DNA from 3 places in the Paenibacillus sp. FSL R5-0473 genome. Region 1 is predicted to be linked to each of the others. Evidence: riboswitches for the same ligand, from Rfam matches in the RefSeq annotation. Region 1 holds a riboswitch; each other region holds the start of a gene.
The links. Region 1 has a riboswitch for cyclic di-AMP ahead of MKY28_RS25970 (3D domain-containing protein). Riboswitches for the same ligand answer to the same signal wherever they lie in the genome.
Positions count from the first base shown of each region.

Region 2: another riboswitch for cyclic di-AMP. It lies ahead of MKY28_RS08735 (3D domain-containing protein); the one in region 1 lies ahead of MKY28_RS25970 (3D domain-containing protein).
Region 3: another riboswitch for cyclic di-AMP. It lies ahead of MKY28_RS15550 (C40 family peptidase); the one in region 1 lies ahead of MKY28_RS25970 (3D domain-containing protein).

Region 1 is NZ_JBBORL010000001.1:5,883,631-5,887,880, forward strand. Features, by position in the region: gene rnmV (ribonuclease M5) at 4-549, opposite strand; gene MKY28_RS25970 (3D domain-containing protein) at 705-1,889, opposite strand; cyclic di-AMP (ydaO/yuaA leader) riboswitch at 2,163-2,416, opposite strand; gene MKY28_RS25975 (TatD family hydrolase) at 2,658-3,428, opposite strand; gene MKY28_RS25980 (HD domain-containing protein) at 3,761-4,250, opposite strand, start outside.
Region 2 is NZ_JBBORL010000001.1:1,989,749-1,993,998, forward strand. Features, by position in the region: gene MKY28_RS08725 (ABC transporter substrate-binding protein/permease) at 51-1,514, shown strand; gene MKY28_RS08730 (amino acid ABC transporter ATP-binding protein) at 1,501-2,223, shown strand; cyclic di-AMP (ydaO/yuaA leader) riboswitch at 2,442-2,638, shown strand; gene MKY28_RS08735 (3D domain-containing protein) at 2,641-3,315, shown strand; gene MKY28_RS08740 (polysaccharide deacetylase family protein) at 3,423-4,214, opposite strand.
Region 3 is NZ_JBBORL010000001.1:3,590,443-3,594,692, forward strand. Features, by position in the region: gene pelA (pectate lyase) at 41-994, opposite strand; cyclic di-AMP (ydaO/yuaA leader) riboswitch at 1,423-1,554, shown strand; gene MKY28_RS15550 (C40 family peptidase) at 1,560-2,024, shown strand; gene MKY28_RS15555 (carboxymuconolactone decarboxylase family protein) at 2,098-2,427, opposite strand; gene MKY28_RS15560 (hypothetical protein) at 2,569-2,787, opposite strand; gene MKY28_RS15565 (hypothetical protein) at 2,907-3,236, opposite strand; gene MKY28_RS15570 (xanthine phosphoribosyltransferase) at 3,334-3,915, opposite strand; gene MKY28_RS15575 (YkvI family membrane protein) at 4,120-4,250, shown strand, end outside.

The sequences.
Region 1 (4,250 bases):
TGCTCACAATCCTTCACGTTCAATTTGCGCTAATGCTGTAGAGAATTCTTCCCGTGTAATCTGAAATACACTGAGACGTTTGTGGAACTGCTTCCCGTTACAATAACCGATGCCTAGCAGATTGCCCATCTCCATGCGACGTGCAGCAGCCTGCGGATGCACGATAAGTCCTGCCGCGATCAGGTCCTCCCAATCGATCAGGCTCGGAGCACCTTCGTATGAAGTATGTACGCGCGCCAGAGCATGACGGATCGCCTCTGGTGAGGCATTCTCCACCCCAATGTCCCCTTTGCGCGTTGCATCGGCTTCCGGAATGAAGGCATGTTTGCAGCCAGGGACCTTGTTCGCAATAATTTTACGAATGCGTTCGCCAGCATGATCCGGATCTGTCAGTACAATGACTCCCCGTCTCTCCTGAGCAAGCGCAATCCGCTTCAGAATGCGTTGGTTGATGGCTGATCCACCTGTTTCTATGGTATCGGCCTCCACGGCCCGACGGATAGCTACCGTATCGTCACGGCCTTCCACCACAATGACTTCTTTTATCATGTTCCATTTCTTCCTTTCTAACGCAAAAAGAAGAGGAATATCCTCTTCTCTGCCAAACGGCGGGGGAGACTGAATTCAGACTCCTCCGCCGCATATTCCGCATGAATCATTCATGCAACTATTTTATAGCATTCCCATTTCAAAGTAAAACGATTTTAGTTCGCTTCCGGCTTCACCGGACCGATCACGTAGACCGTTTTGCCTTTCTTACGTCCAAAATTCAGGGCATGCTTCACACTGTCATAATACACATCAATTTTGTTGCCTTTAATGGCACCGCCTGTATCTTCCGCACGACGGAATCCCAGACCTTCGATATATACCCACCAGCCAATTGGAATGACTTTGGGATCAACCGCAATGGTGCGTCCTTCTGTTACACGAGTACCAGAAGCCGTTTTAGTACCAATGCCAGGCTCTTCGGAAGAGTAGGCAGTCATGGATACATTTTTAAGTACTTTGGAGTATTTAAAAGAAGTTCCGGATACGGTAATTACTTTGCTGCCCGAGGCAGATGTTTTCTTCGAGTTCGTTGTTGTAGCCTTTTTGGTTGTTGACGTTTGAGCCGATACGGTCTGAATCTCAGGTTCCTTCACGACCGGTTTTGCTTTGGTGCCGACAGCGATCACTTTATCTACACGATTATTAGCGACAGATTTGCCAACCATTTTTTTGGAGACCAATTCTCCATCCTGAAATACCTTTTCGATATGCTGTACAATTGTGCCTTCTTTGCCGTTCACAACGACACGGTTATCACCTTTGTACAAGCTAGGGTCAGCCGTTTTAATGACTTTGTAAGCGATCGGTTGCTCTACATCCACTGTACGCTTTGTTACGCGCACTACACGAATCTTCATCTCCGCTTTGATAGCAGTTCCAAGCGCCGGATACACTTTATCATTACTTTCAACTTGAATACCTGATTTTTGAATTGCATCTTCTACCGATGAATCGGTTGTATACAGAGTCTTGGTGTCTCCGTCTGCCGTAATGTTAACTGGAACGGCCCGCTCAATAACGATTCGGTCTCCATCTGTTAACGCCCCATTCATGGACATGGATACCTTATCGTGAGGGCTGACTGTGATCGACTGCTCCTCCAGCATTTCCTGAAGCATTCCTGTACGAGTCTCTACCACCTGAGCTTTGCCATCAATAACCAGTGAAATTTGTTTCCCGGCCTGACCGTAAACGACTAACAAGATCATGATTGTAAGCGCAATTGAGAAAATCGCGATCAATGCCATTTGACGCATGTTCTCATGCTTCCACCGCAACGCGAAAGACTTACTGGATGATCGTGACTCATGGGTCTCTTCTGGTTGGAATGTGCCCACTTCTCCGTCCTCCTTCATAGCCTCGCCGTCTAAAGTAATGCATGATGTCTTTGACGTGACTATACCAAATTTTCTACAGAACACAGATTGGACCAACATAATCCGGTTCTGCACCATGAATCAATCTTCGCAACATGATGTCATCCTCCTGAATACCTACCGTATGATGACAATATTTCTTTTATTCAAAAACAAAAAAGCCAAAGAAAGAGTGTAAGAGGAACTCTTTCGTGGCTTCCGAATGATTCTGAATATCGGAAATTCATGCACGAGGTTGCCTCTCTTTTTCCGCTTGCGAGGTTAGCTGTCGGGTTCGGGCGAAAGAGAGCCGCCCTATCTTGGGTCACCCGCTCATGGCGGACGCCCTTGAATTCACCCCGAGACCCAAAGAAGAAATCAAATACGGCTTCGCAGTTCCCTTCGCTGCTTTTGGGTCAGCGAACGTTGCGCATCGGCCAAATACACCGATGTTTAAGCCCTATTGGTTCCCCCGCTCTCCGATAACGGAGACTCAGCGAGACTGATTCATGAAAGTAATGTTGTTTCATCGGAAAGTGTCCCTTTGTTCATCCCCCGAACATCTGTCCAATTTTCCGCACAACAATTCACTGAAAAGATGATATCCTGTTTTGATGCATGTTGTAAAGCGTTGATCAAGTACGTTTTTCTGAATATTTGGTTAAAATATTGTAATATTCTTGATTTATTTGGATCAAAGGGCAAATTACCTCCGCTTACCTGCCTTTTTCACCTCATTTGCTCGTTTTTTTAACGAATCCCAAATCGTTCCATGGCATTTTTGGTTGTTATTGCAGCAATTTCCTCCACCGAAATGCCTTTAATTTCCGCAGCTGCCTCTGCAACCAGACGTACATGCGCTGTCTCATTTCGCTTCCCACGATAAGGGTGCGGTGTCAAATATGGAGCATCTGTTTCAATGAAAAACCGATCCATAGGAACCTTCTCCAGCACCTCTTTGGGTTGCTTTGCATTTTTGAATGTGATCGGTCCTCCGAAGGAGAGATGGAAGCCCATATCGAGACAACTTTTTGCTGTTTCCCAGCTGCCCGAGAACGAGTGCATCACACCACCAACTTCGCCCGCCTTCTCTTCACGCAAAATTCTTATGATATCCTCATGTGCATCCCGATTATGGATGACAATTGGCATGTTCACTTCACGCGCCAAAGCAATTTGTTGTCGTAATACGCGATGCTGTATTTCTTTTGGTGAAGTATCCCAGTGATAATCCAATCCAATCTCACCGATTGCAACCACTTTTTCATGCTTGCATAAAGATGCAATCCACTCCAAATCGCCCTCCTGCATTGTGATCGCATCTACGGGATGCCACCCTACAGCTGCATATATAAAGTCATACGTTTCGGCAAGTTTCATTGTGGTTGGAATTGTCTCCCGGTTAAAGCCAATGTTGATCATGCGACCAACTCCTGCATCCACAGCACGCTGAATCATGTCCTCGCGGTCCTCGTCGAATTGTGGTGCATCCAGATGTGTATGTGTGTCGAACAGCATCATGTCTGTATCTCCCTTCATGTCGAAATAACGACTATCTTCTTTTTCAAAATCCAATTTGTAAAATTCAATAATTCAATGACTCATACATAAAACATTTTGGGTATCTGTGTATTACATCATTACGTTTGTTTCTTCACAAATACAATATATAGAAGATATACGGATATTCTGATCTATATATTGTTGATTGTGCTCATTCTGTCTACTTGCATTTACAAAATTATGTCGATCTACATATACTCCCCATTAAAGCAGATTACTGTATCATGGAAAATAGCTCTTTTAGAAAGTGTTTTGATATCGAAATTCTTCATCGGATTATACCCACACGATTACAAGAAATAGGGGCGTATATGTGACGGTAATTCGTGAATAATCGCATCCACCTTGTTTTGCGGGTAATACAAATGATGTTTCCCTCGGTGAAGCCCACTGATGGAACGGACAATGTCAGATACTTCTGACAACTCACGTAAATTGTCCTGTCGATCCAGAAGAAGAATCTGCTTATCTGTGGATTCATCCGGACGAAACACATCATACGGATTATCCGAAGGAAAATCAATTTCAAGATCATATTCGGGATCGAGGCCAGCCTGTACAAAAGCTTCCCGAATCTCTTCCATCATTGTCAAGTCGACCTGTTCAAGCTCTACATACTTATATAACTTGCGATCCATAAAACGTTCGCATAACTCACTCAGAACAGTATCGTCCTCCTTGCGCCACTGCATAAATGCCGTCTGAATTAATGCTTCATCCAACTGCAAATATTCATCCACGGATAATTCTCCTTCAAATAATTGAGGGAGTGGATCAATC
Region 2 (4,250 bases), 3.9 Mb from region 1:
AGTCATCAACATGAGAAGCATACAAAGTATTGTAAGGGGAGAGAAAAAGGTTGAAATTAATAAGTCGTTACACCATGATGCTGTTGACCTTTGTTATTCTGCTGACGACTGCCGTTCCTGTGGCACTTGCAAGTGGAACTACAGATAATTCAAGCAGTAAAAAGCTGGTGCTCGGTACAAGTGCCGATTTTGCACCATATGAATTCCATAAAGTGATTAATGGCAAAGATGAAATCGTTGGCTTCGATATAGAGATCGCCAAAGAGATTGCCAAAGATCTTGGCGCTGAGCTTGTGATTGAGGATATGGGCTTCGACGGTCTCCTGCCTTCATTGCAGAGCGGGCGTGTTGATCTGGTGATTTCAGGTATGACGCCGACGGATGAGCGGAAGAAAAGTATCGATTTTTCCGACACCTATTATAAATCAAAACAAGTGATTATGGTTCGAAATGTGGATAAAGACAAATATCCAACTATGGCAGAACTTGAAAATGCGAAGATTGGCGTTCAGAAAGGCTCCATTCAGGAAACGATCGGACAGAGTATTCCAGGAGCGAAGCTTACTGCGCTGGATAAAATCTCGGATATCGTGCTTCAACTGCAAACAAAACGCATTGATGCGGCAATCGTTGAAGATACCGTTGCTGCAGGTTATCTGGACGATATCATTGGACTTGCTGCTGCTGTTCCGGACGAAGAACAAGCAGAAGCGGCAATCGGGATTCGTAAAGGTAATACCGAGCTGCTAGCTGCAGTAAATGGAACACTGGAGCGACTGAAAAGCGAAGATAAAATCAATCAGATGGTGACGGACGCCAGCCTCTTGATGGCGGATAAAGCGAACAAATCACAAAATATTTTCCAAGTATTCTGGGAGTACAAAAGTTTCTATGCTACAGGTGTAGGATACACACTTCTGTTGTCTGCACTTGGGGTTATCTTCGGGGTAATTATTGGATTGATCATCTGTTTGTTCCGTTTGCATGACGCTGCAATCTTGCGCTGGATCGGTACGGCATACGTTGAAGTGATCCGTGGCACACCGATGCTGGTACAATTGATGATTATTTACTATGGTTTTTCTCTGAGCTTTGGCATTAACTTCACTGCACTTCAGGCAGGTATCATTACGCTTTCAATCAATAGTGGTGCCTATCTGGCGGAGATTTTCCGTGCAGGTATCCAAGGTGTGGATCGTGGTCAGTTGGAGGCAGCGCGTTCATTAGGTATGGGAAGAGGCGCCGCGATGCGTTATATCATATTGCCACAAGCCTTCAAAGCTGTATTACCAGCGATCGGTAATGAATTCATAACCATCATCAAAGAATCCTCCATTATCTCCGTTATCGGTATGGTGGACATTATGTATCAGGCAAGTGTAGTCAAAAACATTACGTACCAAGGCTTGAGTCCATTTTTGATTGCAGCAGCCATCTACTTTGTAATGACGTTCATTTTGTCCAAGCTGCTGGGACGACTGGAAAGGAAGTTGAGTGCAAGTGATAGACGTTAGACAATTACACAAATCTTATGGTAATAACGATGTGCTTAAGGGCATTAACGTGACGATTGGCAAAGGTGAGGTTGTTGTAGTCATCGGCCCTTCCGGTTCAGGTAAAAGTACTTTCTTACGTTGTCTGAACCTGTTGGAACAGCCTACCTCAGGAGAGATTGATTTTGAAGGCGTGTCAATCACGGACCCCAAGCATAACATTAACGCAACTCGTGAGAAAATGGGCATGGTGTTCCAGCACTTCAACCTGTTCCCACACAAAACGGTAGAGCAAAACATCACGATTGCTCCAATTAAAGTGAAGAAACAATCCACTCAGGAAGCGGAGAAAATTGCTGCTGATCTGCTTAACACCGTGGGCTTGTACGATAAAAAAGATACATTCCCGAATCAGCTGTCTGGTGGACAGAAGCAGCGGATCGCCATTGCTAGAGCATTGGCCATGCAGCCGCATGTGATGCTGTTTGACGAGCCTACGTCGGCACTGGATCCTGAGATGGTCGGCGAAGTGCTGGATGTCATGAAACGTCTTGCAGAAGGCGGAATGACGATGGTCATCGTAACCCATGAGATGGGTTTCGCACGTGAAGTGGGAGACCGCATCTTGTTCATGGATGGCGGGGTTATTGTGGAAGAGGGAACACCTGATGAGGTGTTTGGAGCACCCAAAAATTCACGTACACGTGATTTTCTTGCGAAAGTACTCTAAACGATGTGATCAAATAGCGTTACTGACTTCGAGTCGGTAACGCTATTTTTTATGGATAATAATGACGTATGGATTCGGAAAAGTAACTATTCTGTTACCAAATGTAAAGGAATCGGGTCAACCAAACTTTCTGAATTAACCAGTATTCTTACAAATGCTTACATGCTAAAAACCATTTGGTAAGAATTACTACAAGTTCAGGTTACAAAATTGTGATATATTGAACTCTGCCGAAACTTCCGGACAGGGAGTGCGGGGGATGTAACGATGCAGATTGTGCAGGGGGAAGATCTACAGCACACTGCTTGGGGTGAATTAGGGGTACATAACGTTTCAAATGTAATGAAGAACCTATAGGGTGGGCTCCTCATCCGAATCCGACAACTAACTTCGCAGGCACAATGAGGGAGGAAGACCATGATTAACAAGAAACGTATAGCCAAAACAGCAGTAGCATTATTGACAACAGCAATGCTCATTCAAGCCGTTCCGGCTCACGCCGATTCAGTTCATGTGGCCAAAGAAGGGGATACCTTCTACACCTTATCAAAACAATATGGAGTAGCAATGAACACGTTGGTTAAAGCAAACAACGACATTTCACCTTACAACATTTATGGTGGTTTGAAAATTACGATTCCCGGTAAGGCAAACAATGTAGCAGCTGCTGCGGCAACGGAGAGCAAGACCCAAGCGAAGACTGTTACTACAGCGAGCTTGGACGTTAACGCAGATAACAAAGTGGTTCAAGCCTGGGGTAAAACATTCGATTACAGCAAAGCCGTTAACGTGAAAGCAACGGCATACTCTGCAGATCCGTCTGAAAATGGAGGCTGGGGTGCAGTCGATTATTTCGGAAATGACCTTGAACTGGGCACGATTGCAGTTGATCCAAGTGTAATTCCACTTGGAACCAAAGTACTGGTAACTGGTCACAGCCATCCAGGATTGCCAAAACAGGCTTTTGTAGCCACAGCGCGGGATGTGGGCGGTGCAATCAAAGGTCACCGGATTGATATCTTTATACCGGGTAGCAAACAGTCTGTAAGCTCATTTGGATTTCAGGATATCGAGCTGTACATTCTGAAGTAGAGAGAAAATAACATTTTAAATGAATTCAAACAGGGTGTCTGCCAGTCGCTAATTCGCGATTGAACAGCACCCTTTTAATATTCTCATTTATTTCTATCACGGTCATCTTAATCTTTGGCCTTTGGCAATCCCAGCATTTCGTCCAAGGTGACCAGTTCATATCCCCGATTACGTAGTTCCTCAATAATTTCAGGCAAAGCCTCAATCGTGCCGTTCAGGTTTGACCCTACACCGCCTCCAGCATGTTGCAGAACGATGGAGCCGGGTTTTACGGCAGACAGGATATTATCTTTCACCTGTTCCTTTGAAAGGCCTTTCCAGTCCAGGGAGTCTACGTTCCAGTTCACAATGCTATAGTGTTGTTTGGCAGCCCATCTCAGCTGTTCTTCATTAATGTCTCCATAAGGTGGCCGAATCATCTTGGGCGTATAACCCGCCAAACGTTGAATAATATCCCCGGTATGTAAAATTTGTTTGCGAAAGGCATTCATCGACAGCTTACTGAATTCAGGATGATTGTAGCTGTGATTACCAACCATATGCCCTTCCTTAACAATGCGTTTCACTAGATCCGGATGTTTCTCAGCACGACTACCCACGATGAAGAATGTAGCTCTGACATTGTATTTCTTCAATACATCCAGCACTTGTGGAGTAAACCGTGGATCAGGTACATCATCAAAAGTCAGTGCAACCTTCTTGGTTGAAGGACCATTGGTTTTGAACGTATCGGCATATTTTTGACGTAACTGTCCCAATGTCAGTTGTTCTTCTTCTGCAGAATCCGAACCTGATACTGATTCACTTGATGGGCTTGAAACATCCCGCGATGAAACTGGAGCATGATATCCCCCTAGAAAAATAACGATAACCATCAGCATAATGAGGCGTACGCGCATAATAACGGCCTCCTTTTCCAAAATGACGTTCTCCTT
Region 3 (4,250 bases), 2.3 Mb from region 1:
GCTAATAGTTTGGTTCATTAATACGGAAGCATACTACAAATTACAGCTTGGAAGGCCAGTTGCCATACCATGCATAACCGCCTCTTCTTTCTTTATCAATATCACTTAATTTGTATTTAACTACCCCGTCACGACCAATAAAGATTGGTTTATCCGTTCCGATCTCATAGAAGCGTGCCCAAATTGGTGCAGCTTTGGAATCAGCGATAATTTTACTATCTCCATTAGCTCTTTCATACTTGTAACCCGTAATTTTCACTTTGTTAAACCAAGCCTCCGCTCCTTTAATGGATGCGGTAATTTTAGCGTTAGCAGGTCTGGTTTTCAGAAATTTAACAATCGTTACACTCTCTCCAGCTGTCAGCGATGGCACTTCGTAGATTCTTGCGCTCGCTGGTTTAAGAGAGCTGGAATCATGTTGTTGTCCCCATGCTGTCAGCTTACCACCTGAAACGACCTGTGTATTCAGAATCGCCTCCACACCTTTGGCAACTGAATTTTTACTGCGGTTAGCAAGTGTACTGTCGATAAATGAGAAATCACCTTTGCGTGCCGCTACTTCATCCAGCATGATCATTACATTAATCATGGCATCATCATTGTAAGTGATGTGCTTGTGGTATCCGGAGCTTTGGTAAACTTGTGGCCACCCGCCGTTTGAATACTGCATGTTGATCAAAAAGTTAATTCCTTTGATTGCAGCTGTGGAGTAACGCGGATCATTCGTCTTTTTAAATTCCTTCGCCAATCTTCTAATTTCTGAGTATGTAGCCTTGTTGTCTATCGTGGACTTTGCCCACTCTCCACTTGTCTGTTTATAATCTTTTCTCCAACCTCCATCCGGCAGCTGGTTCTTCAAAATATCAGAAATACTCGCTGTAGTACCCGACGCATCTGCAGCAGATACCGTCCCTACAGGGAGAACTGCCATTCCAACTGCTGAGAACACCATCGTACATGCCAGGACAAAAGTAATTATTTTCTTCGCTTTCAAATGTAACACTCTCCTATGTTCGTTTTTATAAATCTTCCACTTCTACTTTACCTATGATACGCGTCTCTAAACCTCCTTTATTTGTATTTATCGCATAATAAAATCAATTTTAATCCAATATGTGGATTGGATAATCAGATAATATGCAAAAAATCGATTTTTGTCAATATATGCAACTTAATGAATATAATCTCTCTAATTCTACATAACGGAATAGTTCTTTTAACTCATGACAAACCTATCTATTTATCAAAATTCGTCTTACACGAATCAATAATGACGTTTTTGTCATGAATGATACCCAAACTCGATCCCTTTTTTCATATAAAAACCTTAATTCCGCTAACATTGAGGTATTAAGAAAGGGTTTAAATGGGTTTGACAATTACGCATTTATGCAATATAGTTTCAAATAGTTACAAAAACTTAATTATTCATTGCCGAGTTTCATGTTTGAAAACGGGGGAACCAATTTGGGTGAATTATTCTTATACATAGGAAATATAGGGAACCTTCTACCGAACCCTTAGCTAACTCCGTAGGCATCGAAGGGAGAACATTGATTTTGAAAAAACTGATTATCTCCATTTTTGGAGCAGCTGTATTATTTACATCCGGGGCAACAAGCACAGAGGCAAGCAGTATCAACTCCGTAGTGAACAACATGACAGGTATTCCTTACAAATGGGGTGGCACAACTGTAGCCGGCTTCGACTGTTCTGGTTTTATGAGATATCTTTTCAACAAATACAGCATTGAATTACCACGTACTTCGCAGCAGCAAGCCAAAGCAGGTACTCCCGTATCCAAGAGCAATGTTCGGACAGGTGATCTGGTGTTCTTTAATACAACAGGCAAAGGCATTTCACATACAGGTGTATATATCGGCGGCGGACAATTCGCTCATGCCTCCAGCAGTAAAGGTGTAAGCATCACGAAGTTATCGAATCCATACTTCAATGATCGTTATGTAACAGCACGTCGGGTAACTGGACAGTTTATGTATGATAAAATGTTAGGTAAAATGTGATTCACATACAAAAAGGCATCGGTTATTAACCGGATGCCTTTTTTGCACTTAAAAATGTATGTTGCATTGCTTACTAATGCAGCGCCTTCTGCACTCGCATCGCACCCTGAGACAGGGCATGTCCTCCTCCAACAGCTCCGGCCACCGCAACGGTCTCCATAATCTCCTGATCTGTTGCTCCCTTGGCCCGGGCTTCTTCTACATGGTAGAAGGTACATACCTCATTGTTTGCGAATAATCCAATGCCAAGCGCAATTAGCTGTTTTGTCTTCGCATCAATCACGCCAGATTGGAAACATTCTCCGGTAAACTCATGATACGACTTCACCACACCTGGCAGCACATCGCTTAATGCTCCAATCTGATCCTTGTAGGCATGAACTTTATCATTCATCAATGTCATGGCTTGTAGCACACCCTCTCGGCTATAGTTACAGATCTTCCTCACTGTACCTATCTTCTCTCCCGAGTGAGCCATTTATGCCAAGAAATCATGGTAATTCCAAACATTTAACGCGCATGGCTCTGCCATAATTATAAGCTGTTACTCACTAAGTGGACTCTGGCGCGGCTCGCTGAACAGCTGATAGCTGTAACCTCGGTCCAGCTTAACGACACGTCGATTCTGACGACGGATAAGTACCTGCTCGCCATCCCAGGCAACCACAATCCCTTTCACATCGTTCGATTCCAGCTCGTCCCGTACTACTCTAACTTTCTCACCTGACAGACGCAGGGCGTCCAATTCTGTATCACTAATCATCTTCATGGCTCCTATATTTCAAATTTATTTACAAAAAGAGACCTAAATGAAAAGTCATTTAGGTCTCACGTGACTGTATTGGACTGTCATGTCATTCGAAATTATGTCCCGACTGAAAGTTACCGCTGCGCGTGCTCTTTGCTGTCGTTCTTCTCGAACCAAAAATCAAGCACTTTGGCGGACATCACACGTTCTTCAAGGTACTCCACTTGATGCGGTGTAAATTGTTCTTTCCAAGAGAAGGACAACTCTTCGCACAAGCCTACAATCGTCAGTAATTCTGACCAGGCAACATAGCGTTTGTACCAGAAAAATTGAGGATGTTCAATCATATAGGGATAAAGGTCATCGAATTCCGTATGTTTACAATCCAGGGCACGTTCAAAATGAACTTTCGATTCCGCCAGCTTATCATTAAAAAATTGTTCTGTTGCCGGTTGGTTCCCCATGGTGTTGCCTCCTCTCCCTAACATAACCCCATTATAAATGAAATCGGCGGTCATGCAAAGGCATAGTTCAAAAAATAGGCCCTATTCCTTTAAAATGTCACATTTCGTTATCGTCAAATTGTACTGTTCCATCGTTCAGGGAACGAATGCGTACCAAGGCTTCCACCGGAATACCCTGTTCACGAATCGTGCGTGCCCCCGCCTGAAAACTTTTCTCGACCACAACGCCGAATCCGACGAGTTCCGCACCGGAACGCTCGATAATTTTGATGACGCCACGAGCGGCATCTCCATTGGCAATGATATCATCAATGAACAAAATGCGGTCATTCTCATGAATGAACTCGCGGGATACCATAATGTCAGTTACAATTCCTTTGGTAAAGGACGGTACACGTTCACAGTAAGCATCAGGATCAGCCAGAAGTGTTTTTTTACGACGGGCGAATACAAGGGGCACCCCAAGTTCATAGGCTGCTGCAAAAGCAACCGGAATCCCTGAGGATTCTACCGTGATTACCCGAGTTACTCCACTTTCACGAAAACGGGCAGCAAACTCACGTCCCATCTCCATCGTTAATGCAGGATCAATCTGGTGGTTCAACAGACCATCCAGCTTTAATACTTGATCCGAGATAACCACACCTTCTTGTAATATTCGTTGTTTCAATAATTCCATGATTTGACCTCCCAAGCCTATCCTATGAGGTAAAAGTATCATATATCTATCTATAAGTTCAAGCGAAATTGCCTGGGCGCTGTCCTTGAGACGTAATTCAAGCCAAAGCTCATTATCGATTGTCATGACTTTCGTGGGTCAAGCATACCTTGTACCATGGTACCCGCATGTCCAAACTATACAGGGGCCTGAGAGGGGAAACACATGAAACAGGCATTTCGGGTGCTGCAGATCGCATTTACATACATCGGAACGGTTGTCGGAGCCGGCTTCGCTACAGGGCAGGAAATTTTGCAGTTTTTTACCCAGTATGGCAAATGGGCCACCATCACCAT